DNA from 2 places in the Collimonas sp. NPDC087041 genome. Region 2 is predicted to be linked to the other one. Evidence: predicted binding sites of a transcription regulator. Region 2 holds the regulator's gene; the other holds the start of a gene.
What was found. Region 2 encodes sigma-54, which starts transcription at its own class of promoters, with help from an activator protein. Its sites were predicted from a motif close to TGGCANGNAANCTGCTTT; they were not measured.
Positions count from the first base shown of each region.

Region 1: a site for sigma-54 is predicted at 2,586-2,603, ahead of ACIPF8_RS14920 (TorF family putative porin). Genes of this name have one in related genera too.

Region 1 is NZ_JBIUZX010000007.1:185,085-191,375, reverse strand. It holds gene ACIPF8_RS14935 (GNAT family N-acetyltransferase) at 1-233, opposite strand, end outside; gene ACIPF8_RS14930 (GNAT family N-acetyltransferase) at 274-744, opposite strand; gene ACIPF8_RS14925 (PLP-dependent aminotransferase family protein) at 894-2,378, shown strand; gene ACIPF8_RS14920 (TorF family putative porin) at 2,664-3,437, shown strand; gene ACIPF8_RS14915 (P-II family nitrogen regulator) at 3,507-3,845, shown strand; gene ACIPF8_RS14910 (ammonium transporter) at 3,873-5,426, shown strand; gene ACIPF8_RS14905 (GNAT family N-acetyltransferase) at 5,566-6,117, shown strand.
Region 2 is NZ_JBIUZX010000002.1:238,893-252,189, reverse strand. It holds gene ACIPF8_RS04240 (type 4a pilus biogenesis protein PilO) at 1-46, shown strand, start outside; gene ACIPF8_RS04235 (pilus assembly protein PilP) at 43-591, shown strand; gene pilQ (type IV pilus secretin PilQ) at 588-2,777, shown strand; gene aroKB (bifunctional shikimate kinase/3-dehydroquinate synthase AroKB) at 2,874-4,601, shown strand; gene ACIPF8_RS04220 (deoxyguanosinetriphosphate triphosphohydrolase) at 4,598-5,749, shown strand; gene ACIPF8_RS04215 (DUF4197 domain-containing protein) at 5,834-6,523, shown strand; gene hpf (ribosome hibernation-promoting factor, HPF/YfiA family) at 6,693-7,043, opposite strand; gene ACIPF8_RS04205 (RNA polymerase factor sigma-54) at 7,199-8,680, opposite strand; gene lptB (LPS export ABC transporter ATP-binding protein) at 8,860-9,627, opposite strand; gene lptA (lipopolysaccharide transport periplasmic protein LptA) at 9,624-10,166, opposite strand; gene lptC (LPS export ABC transporter periplasmic protein LptC) at 10,220-10,813, opposite strand; gene ACIPF8_RS04185 (KdsC family phosphatase) at 10,810-11,412, opposite strand; gene ACIPF8_RS04180 (SIS domain-containing protein) at 11,412-12,443, opposite strand; gene ACIPF8_RS04175 (cation:proton antiporter) at 12,573-13,297, shown strand, end outside.

The DNA of each region.
Region 1 (6,291 bases), on a different contig from region 2:
CAGGCGCTGAAATCCTGCGGATTGTCGAAAGGCCCTACCGCCAGGTAATCCCATTGGGTCGGATCGGCGTCGGCGGCATGTTCAGCCTCGTACAGGTCCGATGCATCGCGCGCGGGATCGACCGGCAACAGGCGAATGCTGTCGCCTTGCAGCGGAACGGGTTGCGGCAGCGGCGCCGGCTTCCAGTCGGGTAACGGACGGCCGGTGTCGGCTGTGGTGGATTGTTGTGGCATGGTTGTACTTTGCATGATCAGGTTGGATGGCGTTGACGAACTAGTCGAGTTGTTTGCGATATTGCACGAATCCCGGCCGTTGCGCGATGCGGTCGTAGAGTTGCATCGCGGTGCTGTTGGTTTCGTGCGTCAGCCAATGCACGCGTGTGCTGCCGGCGGCCTTGGCCTGTGCGCACACGTGCTCGATCAGCAGGCGTCCAAGGCCCAGGCCGCGCTGGCCGGCGTCGACGTACAGGTCTTGCAGATAGCAGGAATTTTCCACCGTCCAGCAGGAGCGATGGAAGATCCAGTGCACCATGCCGACCGCCTGCTCGCCGACCATCGCCAGCGCGCCGAACATCGGTTCCTGGGGATCGAGCAGGCGCTGCCAGGTTATCTTCCTGGTGGCGAGCGGGATGTCGACCTGATAAAAGTCCTGGTAACCCTGCCATTGCGGATACCAGATTTCATAGTCTTGCTCGGTCAGCGGCTTGATAGTGGCCGCCGGGCGGGTTGCTGAATCTGTGGCCAAAATACTCTCCTGTGGTTGCCATTGCTTGTTTGTCGATGCGAAACAGCGTTCATCGTAGCGCTATAAGTTGGTATCATCAAAGATCCAATAATGACTGTATTTATAGGTCCAATCATGTGCGATATAAAGCCATTGTTCCTGCGCTAGCGATGCCGCAACCCAAGCCCGCCTCCCTGTCGATGCATCTGGATCCCGCCGGCATTACGCTGGATGGCCGCAAGGGCCTTGCCAAGCAGCTGTATCTGGCGCTGCGGCAGCGCATCCTGGCGACGCCCGACACCTATCGCATCAAGCTGCCTACCTCGCGTGAGCTGGCGCTGGCCTTGCTGGTTTCGCGCAACACCGTTGTGCGCGCCTATGAACAACTGTATGCCGAAGGCTATATCAGCAGCCGGGTCGGCGACGGCACCTATGCCGATGGCCTGGCAGCAGCGGCGCCGGGTGCGGATCAGGCGCCGTCGGGCGCGCCCGCTACCCAACTGTCGGCCATGCAGCGGCGCTTGAGCGGTTTTGGTGGCCGTCGCCGCTTCGAGGGCCCGGCGCGGGCCTTTCGCCTGGGGATTCCGGCCTACGACTTGTTTCCGAATGAAATCTGGGGGCGCTTGCAAGGCAACTTCTGGCGTCATGCGCCGTTGGCGCAGATGGGCTATGGCGAAGCCGCCGGCAACCCGCGCTTGCGCGAACTGATAGCCGTCTACCTGCGCCAAGCGCGCGGCCTGGTCTGCGATCCGTCGCAAATCATGATTACCGCCGGTGCGCAGCACGGGATTGCCTTGTGCGCGCAATTGCTGCTCGATGCCGGCGATCGGGTCGCGGTTGAAAATCCCTGCTACCCATCGGCGGCGGCAGCATTGACGCTGGCCGGTGCGCAACTGGTGGGGATTCCGCTCGACCAGGACGGCATGGATACCGGACAGCTGGCGCAACACGCCAACTGCCGCATGGCTTATGTGACGCCGTCGCACCAGTATCCGGTCGGCGTCACGCTGTCGCTGCCGCGCCGTCTGGAGCTGCTGGCCTGGGCCGAGCGTCACGACGCCTGGATCATCGAAGACGATTACGACGGCGAGTACCGCTATGACGGCACGCCGTTGGCGCCGCTGGCCGCGCTCGATCAGACTGCGCGGGTGCTATATGTCGGTACGTTTTCCAAGATCGCCTTCCCCGGCTTGCGGCTGGGCTATCTGGTGCTGCCGCAGAAGCTGGTGCCGGCGCTGAGCGCCTTGCGCGCGATGGCCGACCGTCATCCGCCCGCCGCCGATCAGGCGGTGATGGCGGAATTCATCGCAGCCGGACATTTTCAGCGTCACATCAGGCGCATGCGTCGCGCCAGCCGTGCGCGTCGCGATGCCCTGATAAATGGCTGGGAGCCGCTATTCGGCGCGCAATTGCCGTTGCCGAAGGTCGCCGCCGGCCTGCATCTGAGCCTGCCCCTGGCCAGCGCCGCACAAGAGACGGAACTGGTGGCGCGGGCATTGGCTGCCGGCGTTGAAATTAATTCGATGAGCCGCTTCTGCCTGCCCGGGCAGGCCGTCAGTGCGCAGCATCGTGCTGGCCTGGCGCTTGGATTTGCCGGTGTGGATGAAGCCGCGATCCAGCGCGCATTGCTGGCCCTGCAGCAGGCGTGGCTTTAATGTTGTAGTCAGCTACAAGCTGTCATGTAGGAGGAGTCGACGATTGCTGCACCATAACAAGGCGAATATTTTTTAAATGCGCCATCATGGTGCGATCAGCCGACATTATTTCTGCTTGAAAAGCTTTTGTAATTAACAATCAGAAAAAGCCGTCGCCAAATGCCCTACAAGCGGGCGGCGGCAGGGGAAAAGGATAGCTGCTTCAGTTGGCATGGGTTCTGCTATGGAAAGTTGGGAGAGTAACGATTCATCGGTTTTTCATTCAACATACCAACAGGGACTTCCATGAAAAAGCTGATTTTAGCGGCAGCAATAGCAGCAAGTTTCGCCACCGGGTTTGCGCATGCGGAAGATGCCAAACCTGATAATGAAGTCAGTTACAACATCGGCGTGGTTAACGATTACCGCTTCCGCGGCATTTCGCAAACGCGTTTCGATCCCGCCGTGCAGGGCGGCGCCGACTATACCAACAATCCGACCGGCCTCTACGCAGGCACCTGGCTTTCCAACATCAAGTGGATCAAGGATGCGGTCGACAGCGCCAACACCGGCACCGGCGGCAAGGGTCCGATTGAGTGGGATCTCTACGCTGGCAAGCGCGGCGACCTGCCGGGCGGTTTTACTTATGACGTCGGCGGCCTGTACTACTACTATCCGACCAATAACTACAGCCTGATCGGCCGCAACGCCAATACCTTCGAACTGTATGGCCAGCTCGGCTACGGCCCGGCTTACTTCAAATACTCGCATGCGATGACGACCTTGTTCGGCACCGTCGACAGCAAGAACAGCGCTTACTACGATGCCGGCGCCAACTTCGATGTCGGAGCGGGCGTCACGCTGGGCCTGCATGTCGGCCACCAGACTGTCGAGAATTTCAGCTTCGCCAGCTATACCGACTGGAAAGCCGGCGTCACCAAGACTTTCGATCAGATCGGCGGCGTGACCTTGGGGCTGGCGTTTGTCGGCACCAACGCCAAGGATGGCGCGTACGTCAGTCCAAGCGGCAAGAACCTGGGCCGCAACGGTGTTGTGTTCTCGCTGGCAAAAACCTTCTAACGCATTGCAGAACGCTTGAAGCGACATAGCGCAACGTAGAAATTTTGAATTAACTATAACGAGGCCAACATGAAACTGATTACTGCGATCATCAAACCGTTCAAGCTCGACGAGGTGCGTGAAGCGCTGTCGGCGATTGGTGTGCAAGGCATCACCGTGACCGAAGTCAAGGGCTTCGGCCGGCAGAAGGGTCACACCGAGCTGTATCGCGGTGCGGAGTATGTCGTCGATTTCCTGCCGAAGACAAAAATCGAAGCGGCAGTCGACGATGCGATCCTGGAACAAGCGGTGGAAGCCATCGAAACAGCGGCGCGCACCGGCAAGATCGGCGACGGCAAGATCTTTGTCTTCGATCTGCAAGAAGTTATTCGTATTCGTACCGGTGAAACCGGCAAAGACGCAATCTAAGGGGATAAAAATATGAACATCAAAAGAATGTTTGCTACGGTTTTGGCGTCCTGCACGCTGATGCTCGCAGCTACCGCCATGGCGCCGGCGTCGGCCGCGGATGAAGCATCCGCGGCGGCCAGCGCCAGCGTGGCATCGACCAGTGCCGACGCATCCGCTGCAGCACCGGCGGCCTCCATTGCTGCTGCACCTGCTCCGGCTGCTGCAGCAGCACCGGCGCCCGCCACAGCAACTGCGGCAGCGCCTGCTGCTGCGGCCCCAGCTGCGCCAGTGCCAAACAAGGGCGACACCGCCTGGTTGCTGGTGTGTACCGCATTGGTGATCCTGATGACCCTGCCAGGCCTGGGCCTGTTCTACGGCGGCCTGGTCCGCAGCAAGAACATGCTGTCGGTGCTGATGCAATGTTTCACCATCTTCTCGCTGATCATCGTGCTGTGGTGCATCTATGGCTACAGTATCGCGTTCACTGAAGGCAATGCATTCTTTGGTGGCTTCAGCCGTTTGTTCTTGCATGGCATGACGCCGGATTCCGTCGCCGCCACGTTCAGCAAGGGCGTGGTCGTGCCTGAGTTCGGCTACCTGGTGTTCCAGGGCGCGTTTGCCGCCATCACCTGCGCACTGATCATCGGCGCATTCGCCGAGCGCGCCAAGTTTTCGGCGATCCTGGTGTTCACCGTGCTGTGGTTCACATTCGCCTACCTGCCAATCGCCCACATGGTCTGGTTCTGGCCTGGTCCTGATGGCTTCACCGACGCTGCTGCTGCCGAAAAGCTGACAGCAACCGGCGGCTGGCTGTTCCAAAAGGGTGCGCTGGATTTCGCCGGCGGCACCGTGGTGCATATCAATGCTGCTATCGCTGGCCTGGTTGGTTCGTATGTCATCGGCAAGCGCGTCGGTTTCGGCAAGGAAGCGTTCAAGCCGCATAGCCTGACCTTGACCATGGTTGGTGCTTCGTTGCTGTGGTTCGGCTGGTTCGGCTTCAACGCCGGCTCCGCACTGGAAGCAAACGGCAGCGCTGCCCTGGCCTTCATCAATACCCTGTTGGCGACTTCCGCTGCGGTCTTGAGCTGGAGTGCCGGTGAATGGATCGGTAAAGGCAAGCCATCGATGCTGGGTGGTGCTTCCGGCGCCGTTGCCGGCCTGGTGGCGATCACTCCTGCGGCTGGCTTTGTCGGCCCGATGGGTGCCTTGATCATGGGTCTGCTGGCTGGCTTCGTCTGCCTGTGGGGTGTGACCGGCCTGAAGAAATTGCTGGGCGCGGACGATGCGCTGGACGTGTTCGGCGTGCATGGCGTGGGCGGCATCATGGGTGCATTGCTGACCGGTGTGTTTGCTGCTCCTAGCCTCGGTGGCACAGGTATCTATGACTATGTCGCCAATGCGGTAGCGCCTGACTACTCGATCAGCGGCCAACTGTTGATTCAGTTCGAAGGCGTGATGACGACCTTGATCTGGTCCGGCGTGGTCTCTTTCATTGCGTTCAAGCTGGTCGACATCGTCATGGGATTGCGTGTAACGGAAGAGGAAGAGCGCGAAGGCCTGGATATCTCCAGCCATGGCGAATCTGCCTATCACGATTAAGCATGGTTTGATTACACCGGGCCGCTGCAGTAGCGGCTGTCCGGTGGCTTGGTCGAAGCGTCATGTGATCCCGGGTCGGCAGTCCTGACCTGGGATTTTTTGTTTGCGGTTTGAAGTATTCGTTACCGGAGGTTGTACAGTGGATCCGAGCATCACGCCGCAACGGCTGACGACGTGCACGGTGGAAGACGTCAGGGCCGGCCAGTTCGATCAGGTGATCGGCCCGCTTGCCGACATCCTGGTCGCTTGCGTGAAGCAGGGCGCCAGTGTCGGCTTCCTGGGTGCACCGGACACCGAGGATGCTTTCTCATTCTGGTATGGCGTGAATGGCTCGCTGGTGAGCGGTGGCCGGCGTCTGCTGGTGGCCCGTTTTGCCGGACAGGTGGTTGGCACCGTGCAGGTGGTGCTGGCAACCCCGGCCAACGGCAGCCATCGTGCCGAGATTTCGAAATTGCTGGTACATCCGGATGTCCGTCGCAAAGGCGTAGCACGCAGTTTGATGCAGCAGGCTGAGACCGTCGCGCGCGCCGACGGCCGTTCGCTGCTGACGCTCGATACGCGCACCGGCGATGCCGCAGAATCTCTGTATCGCTCGCTCGGCTACCAATTGGCAGGCGTTATTCCTGACTATGCGCGTTCGACCGCAGGTAAGCTGGCTGATACCAGCTTCATGTACAAGAAAATAGCCTGAGTGTGATGCAGCCGTCCGCTATCGAATTTGATGCTAATATGACACAATCAAAAAGGCGCCAAGTGGCGCTTTTTTGCTTTCCTGGCACTTTAAAAAAACATAAACGACCCGATTTAAAGTTGGCCCTGGTTCGCCGGGCTTTCGCACCATTTTCGCAACAGTGCGCCGGGTGAT
Region 2 (13,297 bases):
ACAGCGCAAGGTCGCCGATTCAGCTAAGCAGAAAGGTCAAAAATGACGTTTTTTCGCATTGGGCGTTTGACCCAGGTGACATTTTTTGTCGCAACCATCTCAACTTTGTCAGGTTGCGGCGACAGCGGCGTACAGGACGTCAAGGAGTGGATGGCCGACACCAAGAGCCATGCCCGCGTCGGTATCCCGAAGCTGACCGAGCCGAAGAAATTCGTGCCTTTCGTGTATGCCGGGGCGACCAGTATCGATCCCTACAATCCCAGCAAGCTGCTGGTGGCGCTGGCCAAGTTGCAGGGTAATTCAACCGGCCTGAAGCCGAATCTGGATCGGCGCCGCGAAACACTCGAAAACTATCCGCTGGATACGATCAAGATGGTGGGCACATTGCAGAAAGTCGGCTTGAGCTATGTCTTGCTGCAAGTCGACAGGACTGTGTTCCAGGCCAAAGTGGGGAATTACATCGGACAGAATTTCGGCATGGTGACAGCCATCAACGAATCCGAAGTAACTTTGAAAGAAATCGTACAAGATGCGTCCGGCGAATGGGTCGAGCGCGATGCCAAGTTAGCGTTGCAGGAGAGCACAAAATGATTGCAGCAGGAAAAAAATTCGTTAACCTGAGCGTAGGCCGGCTGAGCGTGATTCGACAGAAAGCGTTGATGCTGTGCGCGTTGCTGTGCCTGGTAGGGACCGGGACTGCGGCGCTGGCGGCGGACAATAACGCCATCACCTCGATCAACGCTAATCAACAAGGCGCCAACGTTATCGTTCGCGTCAATTTCAAGCGGCCGTTGACTGCCGCACCAACCGGTTTTTCGATCATTAGTCCGGCTCGCATCGCACTGGATTTTATCGGTATCGACAATGCCACCGGCAAGACCTCGCAAGACATCAGCCTGGGCGATGTCCGCAATGTGGTCCTGGCACAAGCGGATGACCGCTCGCGCCTGGTGTTCAACCTGAAGCGGTCGCTGTCTTATGCGACAGCGCTGGATGGCAATACCCTGGTGGTGACCATCGACGGCTCAGGCGGTTTGGCGGCTCCGCTCAATGCGGCAGGAGTTCCTGCAAGTCCGGCAGCGACGACAGCAACTGCGGCCGCAGCACCGGCGCCAGCGCCATTGTTGAACGGCAAACCGGCATTGCGCGACATCGATTTCCGCCGTGGAACAGCAGGCGAGGGTCGTGTCGTGATCGATCTGCCGAATACCCAGGTCGGCGTCGACGTGCATCAGCAAGGTCAGACGGTGGTGGTTGATTTCCTGAAAACCGCCTTGCCGGATGTCCTGCGTCGCAAGCTGGATGTCGGCGATTTCGGCACCCCGGTGAAGACCATTACTACGGTCACCCAAGGCGACAACGTGCGCATGATCATTGAACCGAAGGGCCTGTGGGAGCAAAGCGCTTACCAGACCGACAGCCAACTGGTGATCGTGGTCAAGCCGCTCAAGGAAGATCCGAACAAGCTGGCGCAAGGCACGCAAGGCTATCGCGGCGACAAGCTGTCGCTGAATTTCCAGAACGTCGAAGTGCGCTCCGTGCTGCAGGTGATTGCCGACTTTACCGGTCTCAATATCATCACCAGCGATACCGTTGGCGGCAACCTGACTTTGCGCCTGAAAGACGTACCTTGGGATCAAGCTCTGGATATCGTGATGCAGGCCAAGGGCCTCGACATGCGCAAGAACGGTTCGGTCATCTGGATCGCGCCGAAAGACGAGTTGCTGACCAAAGAGAAGCTGGAGCTTGAACAACGTTCGCAAATTGCTGAACTGGAACCATTGCGCACCGAGTCTTTCCAGCTGAACTATCAAAAAGCTGAAGCCTTCAAGAAGGTATTCGGGATTGATGATGCAGGTAGCGGCGGCGGTAGTGGTAGCGGCAAGAAGAACAGTATTTTGTCATCGCGCGGCAGTGCCGTGATCGATCCGCGTACCAATCAATTGTTCGTGACTGATACGCCGACTATCTTGCAAAACATCCGCAACCTGGTTTCGAAGGTCGATATCGCTTCACGGCAAGTATTGATCGAAGCACGCATGGTAGAAGCGAACGATGGCTTCAGCCGCAATCTTGGCGCCAAGCTTGGCTTTGGTTTCAGCAGCACGAATGTTGCAGCCGGTGGACAGCAGGCTACGACCACCAGCACGACAGGCAGCAATTTGGCACCAGGCGTGACCGGGAATTCGGTCAATTTGCCTGCAGCACCTAGTTCCGGAACTGCGGGGTCCGTGGCTTTGAGCCTGTTTAATGCCGCGGCCTCCAAGTTCATCAGCCTCGAATTGTCGGCCCTGGAGGCGGATGGACAAGGCAAGATCATCTCCAGCCCACGTGTTGTGACCGCTGACCAACAGAAAGCCCTGATTGAACAAGGTACTGAAATTCCTTACCAAAGTGCAACCAGTAGTGGTGCGACATCGGTTGAGTTCAAGAAAGCCAATCTGAAATTGGAGGTAACCCCGCAAATCACTCCAGATGGTAATGTTATCCTTACCGTTGATGTGACCAATGATAGCGTTGGCGCCACCGTTCCTGGCGGTGTGGCGATCAACACGAAACACGTCCAGACCCAGGTCCAGGTTGAAAATGGCGGTACGGTGGTGATCGGCGGTATTTACACCCAGACAATTTCAAATGATGTTAATAAAGTGCCACTGCTTGGAGATATTCCGGTTCTGGGTTATCTTTTCAAACAATCGGCAGTTACTAACAAGCGAACTGAATTATTGATTTTCCTGACACCGAAAGTCGTTGTTGACCGGGTTGCTGCGCACTAATAGGTTGTTACAGGCCACTAACTGCACAGGGACGCCGGTTCTGCGCCGGTGTCCGCATTTGAGCAAAAGGTTGAGTGGTGAAATGGTGCGTTGCACATGAAAGGCAATATCTTTCTGGTCGGCCTGATGGGTGCGGGCAAGACTACGGTTGGCCGTGCCCTGGCAAAGAAACTCAACAAGTTATTCATTGATTCCGATCACGAAATCGAGGCGCGTACTGGCGTCTCGATTCCGTTGATCTTTGAAATTGAAGGCGAAGAGAGCTTCCGGCAGCGCGAAGCGGAAGTGATACGCGATCTGAGCGCACGGCGCGGGATCGTGCTGGCTACCGGTGGCGGCGCCATCCTGAAGCCGGAAAATCGCGCATATCTGAAATCCCGCGGCACCGTCATTTACCTGCGGGCCAGCGTCCATAACATTCTCCAACGCACCAGCCGCGACAAAAGCCGGCCATTGCTGCAAACCGCGGACCCACGCCGACGCCTGGAAGAACTGTCTCGACAAAGAGAGCCGTTTTATCGCGAGGTGGCCGATATTGTCATCGACACCGGGCGACCTAACGTACAATTCCTGGTGCATAGCATCCTGAGCCAGCTTGACCTGCTGCCTGACGATCCTGACGCTGAAGCAGATACTGCGCAATTTATCGGCAGGCAGGCGAGCGGTACCACTACTAATTCACCGAATTTTCCTATGAATCAACCGGTTTCTTCTTCGAACCAAGTCCCAACCATCAGCCTGCAGGTAGAGTTGGGAGAGCGTAGCTATCCGATCGAGATCGGCTCGTCGCTGCTGGGCGATCGCGAGCGTATCGCGCGCCTGATCAGTGGACGGCAGGTCGCCGTGGTGACCAATACCACCGTGGCGCCGCTGTACCTGCAGCGCGTGACGCAGACCTTGCAGGAAGCCGGCAAGAGCGTGCTCGAGATCATCCTGCCGGATGGTGAGGAAGAAAAGAACTGGGCCAGCCTGATGCAGATATTCGATCGCCTCCTGGCTGCCAAATGCGACCGCAAGACCACGCTGATTGCTCTTGGCGGCGGCGTGATCGGTGATCTCACCGGGTTTGCCGCTTCCGCTTACATGCGCGGCATTCCGTTTGTGCAAATTCCCACCACGCTGCTGGCGCAAGTCGATTCGTCGGTGGGCGGCAAGACCGGCATCAATCATCCGCTCGGCAAGAACATGATCGGCGCGTTTTATCAGCCGCAGGCGGTGATCGCCGACACGCTGACGCTGCATACGCTGCCGGATCGCGAATTGTCGGCCGGCCTGGCCGAGGTCATCAAATATGGCGCGGTAATCGACGCCGCATTCTTCAAATGGATTGAAGACAATATCGATAAATTGATGGCGCGTGATAACGCAGCTCTGGCGTATGCGATCCGTCGCTCATGCGAACTGAAAGCCGACGTGGTGCGGCAGGATGAGCGCGAAGGCGGTTTGCGCGCGATCCTGAATTTCGGCCATACCTTTGGCCACGCGATCGAGTCCGGCCTGGGTTACGGCAAGTGGCTGCATGGCGAAGCGGTCGGTTGCGGCATGGTCATGGCCGCCGATCTGTCGCATCGTCTGGGCCACATCACTGCAGTCGACAAGGAACGCCTGTGCGCGCTGGTGCGCGCCGCCGGTTTGCCGACCGAGGCGCCGAATCTTGGCGTGCAGCGCTGGCTGGAGTTGATGCAGGTCGATAAGAAGAACGAAGACGGGCAGATCAGGTTCATCCTGATGAAACCCCTGGGCGGCTCTCTGATCAGCGCTGCGCCGCAGGATGCGCTGCTGGCGACCATCCAGCAACTGGCTTCGGGAGACATGCCGCGATGAACCCGGAAGCGTCTCTCGCCACGTATGCCGCACATTCTGCGCAGTCGCGAGGACGCTTGTTTGACGAAGCGCCTCCCAGCGCCCGCACCGAGTTCCAGCGCGACCGCGATCGCATCGTCCATTCCACCGCTTTCCGCCGGTTGGAGTACAAGACCCAGGTGTTCGTCAATCATGAAGGCGACCTGTTCCGCACGCGCCTGACCCACAGTATTGAAGTAGCCCAGATTGCGCGCTCGATTGCGCGTAACCTGCAACTGAATGAAGACCTGGTGGAAGCGATTTCGCTGGCCCACGATCTCGGTCACACGCCGTTTGGCCATGCCGGCCAGGATGCGCTGAATGCCTGCATGGAGCCGCATGGCGGCTTCGAGCACAACCTGCAAAGCCTGCGCGTGGTGGATCAGCTGGAACAGCGCTACGGCGCGTTTGACGGCTTGAATCTGATGTTTGAAACCCGCGAGGGCATCCTCAAGCATTGCTCGCTGGCGAATGCCCGCAAGCTCGGCGATATAGGTCAGCGTTTCATCGACCGCAAGCAGCCGGCGCTGGAAGCGCAAGTGGCCAACCTGGCCGATGAGATCGCTTACAACAATCATGATGTCGACGACGGCTTGCGCTCGGGTTTATTGACACTGGAGCAGATGAACCAGATCGATTTCTACGCGTTGCACAGCCGCGAAGTAGAGCGGATTTTTCCTGGATTGACGGGGCGGCGTGCGATCAATGAAACGGTGCGGCGCATGATCAATGCGTTGATCACCGACCTGATCCAGACATCGCAGGAGCGAATCCAGGACGCGAAGGTGCAGACGCTGGACGATGTGCGCAATGCGCCGCCGCTGATCGCATTTTCCGACGGCATGGCGCAGCAGGCTGCCGTTCTCAAGCGCTTCTTGCGCGAAAACCTGTATCGGCACTATCTGGTCAATCGGATGACCAGCAAGGCGCGCCGCATCGTGGTGGAATTGTATGAATGTTTTACCGATGAACCCGCATTACTGCCGCCGGACTATCAATTGCCGGCCGATGGCCAGCACAGTCCGCAGCAACAGGCGCGCCAGGTTGCCGACTACATCGCCGGCATGACCGATCGCTATGCGATACGTGAACATAGGCGCCTGTTTCTGGTGGACGAAGGGCATCTGTAAAGGTTGCACTGAAGCCAAACGCATCATCGCAGCAGCTTGGGTTAGACTTGGTTGTTATCTACTTAACTTTATCAAGGATCAATTATGCGTCGCGTATACCAAACAGCAGTGACATTGACTCTGGCCTTGTCGGCAACTGCCGCGCTGGCTCTATCGTTGAGCGACCTGAGCAACCAGGACGCCAGCAGCGGCCTGAAAGCCGCGTTGCAAAAAGGAGCGGACGTTGCCGTCTCCAAGCTGGGCGTGACAAACGGCTTCCTGAATAACGACAAAGTGAAAATCGGCTTGCCGGGTATACTTGAGAAGGCGCAGCCAATACTGAAAATGACTGGCAAGGGCCAGCAGCTGGATGATCTGGTGGTGTCGATGAATCACGCTGCAGAATCGGCTGTGCCGCTGGCCAAGCCGCTGTTGATGAATGCGGTCAAATCGATGTCGGTGACGGATGCAAAAAACATCCTGACAGGCGGCGATACTTCCGTGACCGATTTTTTCAAGCAGAAAACCTCGGCCGAATTGGGCCAGAAATTCCTGCCTATCGTCAAAGGCGTGACCGATCGTAACGGCCTGTCGGCGCAATATAACGCGATCATGGGACAAGTCGGCAAGACCGGCATGGTGCCGGCCCAGCAAAGCACGGTGGAAGGTTATGTGACCCAGCGCGCGCTGGATGGCTTGTACACCATCATCGGTGAAGAAGAGAAAGCGATTCGCCAGGATCCGGTCGGCGCCGGCAGCGCGATCATCGGCAAGGTATTCGGTGCGTTGAAATAATCGCTGCTTTTGCGGGGCCGTGCCGCACGGCGGCGCGATCATCGGCAGGCAAGTAATTCGGGCTGCAGTGTCGCCCGTAAAAATAACTAAGGGCGCATTGACTGCGCCCTTGTTCATTCATTGGCGCGAGCTACTGAGCTCGTACGCCGGAGTTCGATTGACGGCCGGTTCAGGTCGCGGCGGGTAGGTCTTCCGGGACATGCTTGATGGAATCATGCTGATGATCCTGCATCTTGTCCTTGTATTTGATCACCTGGCGATCGAGCTTGTCGATCAGTGCATCAATGGCGGCATACAGGTCGTGAGCGATGCTTTCAGCATGCAGGTCCTTTCCTTTTACGCGCAGATTGATTTCCGCTTTTTGGCGCTTTTCTTTTTCAGTGATTTTGTCGACGGTCAGAATCACGCTGATATCGATGACCTGGTCGAAGTGACGTTTGATACGTTCCAGCTTGCTTTGTACGTATTCGCGAATGGCAGGGGTTAATTCGAGGTGATGCCCACTGATGGTGAAGTTCATACAGCGCTCCTATGAAGAATATTGCTGGCGGTTCTGAACAGGTTGCGTTGAATCTTTAGGCGAGCAATCAAGAGCGGACTGCTCTGGCAAGAATCGGTAAAACCCGCTTTGTCTGAACACAGCAAGGGTAAGCTCTACAATCAAACCACAAAAAACTACAAGGCCTTGCGTAAATTAACAGACGGAATCTTTAGTGCTTCGCGATATTTTGCGACGGTGCGGCGGGCGACCACCATACCTTGTTCCGCAAGCATGTCGGCAATCTTGCTGTCAGAGAAAGGATTTTTTGAATCTTCTGCTCCTATCAGTTGTTTAATGAGTGCCCGTATCGCTGTTGAGGAAGCCTCTCCACCTGCCTCAGTAGCAACATGGCTGCCGAAGAAATACTTCAGTTCAAACATCCCGTGGGGAGTGAGCATGTATTTCTGAGTGGTTACACGAGAAATAGTGCTCTCGTGTAGACCCAGTGTATCAGCTATTTCACGCAACACAAGCGGCCTCATTGCGACCGCGCCGTGTGAAAAGAAGTTCCGCTGGCGCTCGACAATTGCCTGCGCCACTCGCAGGATAGTGTCGAAACGCTGCCGCATATTCTTGATCAGCCACTTGGCTTCCTGCAGCTGAGAAGTCAGTGCGCCTTCCCCTTTGCTTTGCCGCAAAATGTTGGCATATAGAGCATTTACGCGCAGTCTAGGCATGACGTCATTGTTCAACATGACCTGCCAGCCTTGCTTTGAGCGCCTGACGATGACGTCCGGCACTACGTAGTCGGAGGTGTTGGCGGCGAACGGCGCGCCGGGGTGAGGATTGCATTGCTTGATGACGGTCTGCGCTTCGCGCAGGTCCTCGTCATCACATTCAAGCGCTTTCTTAATCTTATTGAAATCGCGTTGCGCAAAAAGCATCAGGTGATCTTGCACAATCGCCAATGCCAGGCGACGCGTGACAAATGGCACTTTGACAAAGCGATTGATTTGCAAGGTCAGGCATTCGGACGCATTGCGTGCGCCGACGCCGGCCGGATCGAAGCTTTGCACCATGCTCAGCGCCGTCGATAGTTCCTCGACGTCAATCTCCAGCTCGGCCGGCAGGCGCTCATGGATTTCCTCCAGCGACTCTTCCAGGTAGCCGTTGTCGTCCAGCGCATCGATCACCAGTTCGACCAGCGCCCGATCGCGCAGATCGTGGACGGTTTCACGCATCTGCTGTTGCAGGTGCTCGCGCAAAGTCGATTCGTGCGCTTCTAGCTGTGGCCTTGCGTCTTCATCGTCCGGGGTTTTGGCGTTACGGGCGACATCGTCGAAACTCCATTCGCCCTCGCTGCTTTCGGGCGCGTTGTCGCTGGCCGCAGGGGTATCGAAACTGGCTTCGACTTCAGTCGGTGAGCTGCTCACTTCACTGTCGCCGACCGGCGCATCCATGGTCGAGGTCGAGCCGCTGATGGCGCCGTCGGCGAGTAGACGCACGGAGTTGTCGAGCGGGTCGTCGACCCGTTCCAGCAGTGGATTGTCGGAGAGTATTTGTTCCAGCTCCTGATGCAGTTCGAGCGTGGACAATTGCAATAGCCGGATCGACTGCTGCAATTGAGGCGTCAGCGCAAGATGCTGCGAGGTGCGTAGCTGGAGTGATTGTTTCATGGCTCTCGTGCGGACAATTCACTTCTATTCTTAACTGCGGGACTGAACTTGACGGCTGCAACAGCACAGCACGTCAATCTGTCCACGGCGCATTGGACAACGGATAATTTATTCAGAAAATAACAAGCAGAATTCAAGCTATGCCTTAGCGCGGCACGATTACGCTGCAACCGGCGTGTCTACATGCGGAAATGCTCGCCCAGATATACGCGTCGTACCGATTCGTCGGCAATGATGTCGTCCGGACTGCCGCTGGCCAATACGCTGCCCTGGTTGATGATATAGGCGCGGTCGCAAATGCCCAGCGTTTCACGCACATTGTGGTCGGTGATCAGTACGCCGATGCCGCGCTCTTTCAGGAAGCGTACGATGCGCTGGATTTCGATGACGGCGATCGGATCGATCCCGGCGAATGGTTCATCCAGCAGCACGAAGCGGGGATTGGTCGCCAGCGCCCGGGCGATCTCAACACGCCGGCGTTCACCGCCGGAGAGCGATAGCGCCTGGCTCTCGCGCAGTTTTTCAATCTGCAATTCATGCAACAGCTTCTGCAACTGTTCGTCGATTTCTGCCTTGGTGAGCGGCTTGCCGTTAGGCTGCTGCAGCTCCAGCACAGCGCGGATATTGTCTTCCACCGTCAGCTTGCGGAACACCGATGCTTCCTGCGGCAGGTAGGACAAACCAAGCACGGCGCGGCGATGGATCGGCAGGCGCGAAATGTCGACGCCGTCGAGATCGATCTCGCCGCCATCCGATGGCACCAGGCCGACGATCATGTAGAACGACGTGGTTTTGCCGGCGCCGTTCGGCCCCAGCAAACCGACCACTTCGCCGCACTGGACGTTGAGTGAAACGTCATGCACGACCTGACGCGCACCGTAGCTCTTCTGCAGACCTTTAACGATCAGGTTGCTAGGGGTCCCAGGTGTCCCGGGCGTGGCGCTCATTGGGCAACCTTCGGACGTGGCTGGATCACCGCGCGGATGCGGCCGGCGCCCGGTTGGCTATTGCCATTGACGGTATTGTTGACCGAATAGAATTCGGTGCGGCTGTCGTAGGAGATGAATTCGCCGTTGACTTCATCGGTCGGCTTGTCGCCCTGCAGGCGGCGCATCTGCGCTTTCGAAAACAGCTTGGTGACTTCAGTCTTGCCATCGTATTCGATGCGTTCGGCATGGCCGTCGATCCACAGGTCCGGGCCACCGTCGCGTTTTTGCTTGAACGTGGCGAGCTTGCCTGGATCAGCGTACAAGACGGCGTACTGGTAGCCGGCCGGATCGGTGGTCACCACGACGCGGTCAGCCTTCATCAGCAGCGTGCCGCGCGTCAGCACCACGTTGCCGGTGGCGACGTTGACCTGCTTGACATCGTCATACGTGAGCTGGTCGGAGTCGATCAGCGTCGGTTTGTCGGAGTCGGCTTTTTCCGCATGGGCAATGCCCACGGCGCTAAGCAGCAACAGAGAAAGCAAAAATAGTCGTTTCATGAAAAATCCTGGGTAAAGGATGGAACCGCATACATAAATTGTGTGGCTTGCGCTTAATGCGGCTTTGGCGGAAAGACGCCGTGCACCTTGCTGAACATTTTCAGCACGCGCGTGGAATTATTAAAATACATGCCGGTGCCGTTCAGTTTCGATTGCCCCAGCGTGATTTCTGCCGGCAGATCGGTTTGCATGACATCGTCGTCCGGCAGCAACAACAGGTATTCCGATTTCAAGTGGAAATTGTCGGCCATCGCCGTCTTCGGGCGATCGGCGTTGACATCGCCATACAGGTGAACCTTGCTGTTGTCGTCTTCAACCTTGCCGCGGTCGGCGCGCAGGTTCATCGGCGGCTTTTCCTTATCCAGGCTGTGCACGATTGGTTTCTGGATGTCGAATGAATCGTCGACCGGATTGTGCGTCAGCAGGTCGCCGGAGATGTTGTAGCGCGGCTGCCCGGTGGGAGACATCTGCACGTAGTTGAACGTCTCCACGTAATAATCCGGCTCCACGCGCGTTGGCTTGGGCAGCAGTTCATCGGTATCCCTGTGCATCACCTGCACCAGCCAGAAACTGCCCAGCGCCAGTATCACGAACAGAACCAGCAGCAGCATGAAGCGGAAGCGGTAAGTGGAGCGGAGATTTTTCATGCCGGGGCCGAGCCTTGTGGAGTGGGGCGCAGATAAGCCGCCAGCGCCGCTTCATAGGTGTCTTGCGCCTGCATGATGAGATCGCACACTTCACGCGCTGCGCCTTGGCCACCGGCGGTTTGAGTGACGTAGTGGACGCGCGCCCTGACTTCGCGATGGCCGTTGGGCACGCTCACTGCAAAGCCGACCTGCGACAGGATCGGCAGGTCGATCACATCGTCGCCGATGAAGCCGCAGGCATCGGCGTCGAGCTGCAGTTGCGTCAGCAATTGGATGAATGCCGAGTGTTTGTCATGCACGCCTTGCTGGACATGGGCGATGCCAAGATCGGCAGCGCGGCGGCTGACGATTGCCGATTTGCGCGCGCTGATGATTGCGGTGGCGACACCGCTTTGCTGCAACTGCTTGATGCCGTGGCCGTCCAGCACGTTGAAACGCTTCAGTTGCTCGCCGTCGGCGCCGTACAGCAAGCCGCCGTCGGTCAGGATGCCGTCGACGTCGAAAATCATCAGGCGCACGCGCGCGGCGCGTGCCATCAGTTCCGCCTCGGGCAGGGCCGGATTAACTGACACGTTGTTGTACGGAATGCCGGCTGCCATCAGATAACCTTGGCGCGGGTCAGGTCGTGGATATGCAATGCGCCGACCAGCGTGCCGTCGGTGTCCGTCACCAGCAGCTGATTGATGCGGAATTGCTCCATCATGTGCACCGCGTCGACCGCCAGTTGATCGGCGCTGATCGTGCGCGGATTGGCATGCATCACATCGGCGATCGTCAATTTGGTGAAATCCTGGACCTGTTCGATCAAGCGGCGCAAGTCGCCATCGGTAAACACGCCGATGACGTGGAATTTGTCGTCGACCACGGCGGTCATGGCGATTCCCTTGCGGGTGATTTCCAGCAACGCGTTCGACAGCGGTACATCCGCCGTCACCGCTGGAATCGCTTCGCCGCTGCGCATGACATCGCGTACGTGGGTCAACAGCCTGCGGCCGAGTGCGCCGCCCGGATGGGAGCGGGCAAAATCTTCTTCACGGAAGCCGCGCGCGTCCAGCAGCGCTACCGCCAGTGCGTCGCCCATCGCCAGCGTGGCGGTGGTGCTGGCGGTTGGCGCCAGGTTCAATGGGCAGGCTTCCTGCGCCACGCCAACGTTGAGATGAACGGTAGCCAGTTGCGCCAGTGCCGACGTATCGTTGCCGGTCATCGCGATCAGGCTGGCGCCCATGCGTTTGATGATCGGCACAATCGCCATCAGTTCGGCGGTCTCACCGGAATTTGAAATCGCAATGAAGGCATCGTCTTCGGTCACCATGCCGAGATCGCCATGTGCGGCTTCAGCCGGATGGATGAACAGCGCCGGCGTGCCGGTGGAGGCGAGCGTGGCGGCGAACTTGCGGGCAATATGTCCTGACTTGCCGATGCCCGAGACCACTACCCGGCCGCTGCAGGTGAGCAGCAGGGATACGGCTTGGGCGAAGGGATCGCTGGCGTCGTCGGAAATCCGGTTCTTCAATGCAATGATGGCATCCGCTTCGATTTGCAGGGTGCTGCGGGCAAGCTCCAGCGCACGGCCGGCATCGAACGTCTTGGGCAAGGTTTTTGGCAAAATTTTGGTATCGGTTAGACTCATCCCGAAAGTATAAACGAATTCCTAAAGCAAAAAACTTGCCAGTGGCGATCAGAAACAATTAATCTGTCTTCAATGTACGCTGTTAGCGTTGCAGCAACAAAACATTAATCCCATACCAATTGATCAATGATGCTTTCCGGACTTGAACTGACCATCCTGCTGCTGGGCTCCGCCGTACTGGGCGTTGTAGCCTTTCGCAGCTTTCATTTACCGCCGATGCTCGGTTATCTGGTGGTGGGGATATTGATCGGCCCGCACGCGCTCGGGTTTGCCGAAGACAATGCCACCACCCACGCGCTGGCCGAATTCGGCGTGGTGTTCCTGATGTTCTCGATTGGCCTGGAGTTTTCGCTGCCCAAACTGACGGCGATGCGGCACATCGTGTTCGGTTTGGGGATGGCGCAGGTGCTGCTGACGATCGCCGCCACCATGCTGTTCGGCTGGGTGCTGGCGCTGGTCCTGCCGCAGGTGATCAACATCAGCTGGCAGGCGGCGTTTGCGCTGGGCGGTGCGCTCACCATGTCGTCGACGGCCATCGTTTCCAAATTGCTCACTGAACGGCTGGAACTGGAAACCGAGCACGGCCGTCGCATCATCGGCATCCTGCTGTTCCAGGATCTGGCGCTGGTGCCCTTGCTGATCGTGGTGCCGGCGCTCGCCGAGCATAGCGGCAACCTGCTGGCGACACTCGCCTGGGCCAGCGGCAAGGCGATACTGGTGCTGGTCCTGCTACTGTTTTTCGGCCAGAAGCTGATGCGCCGCTGGTTCCAGATCGTGGTGCGGCGCCGTTCGCAGGAATTGTTCATGCTGAACCTGCTGCTGATCACGCTGGCTTCCGCCTGGATCACCGAGCG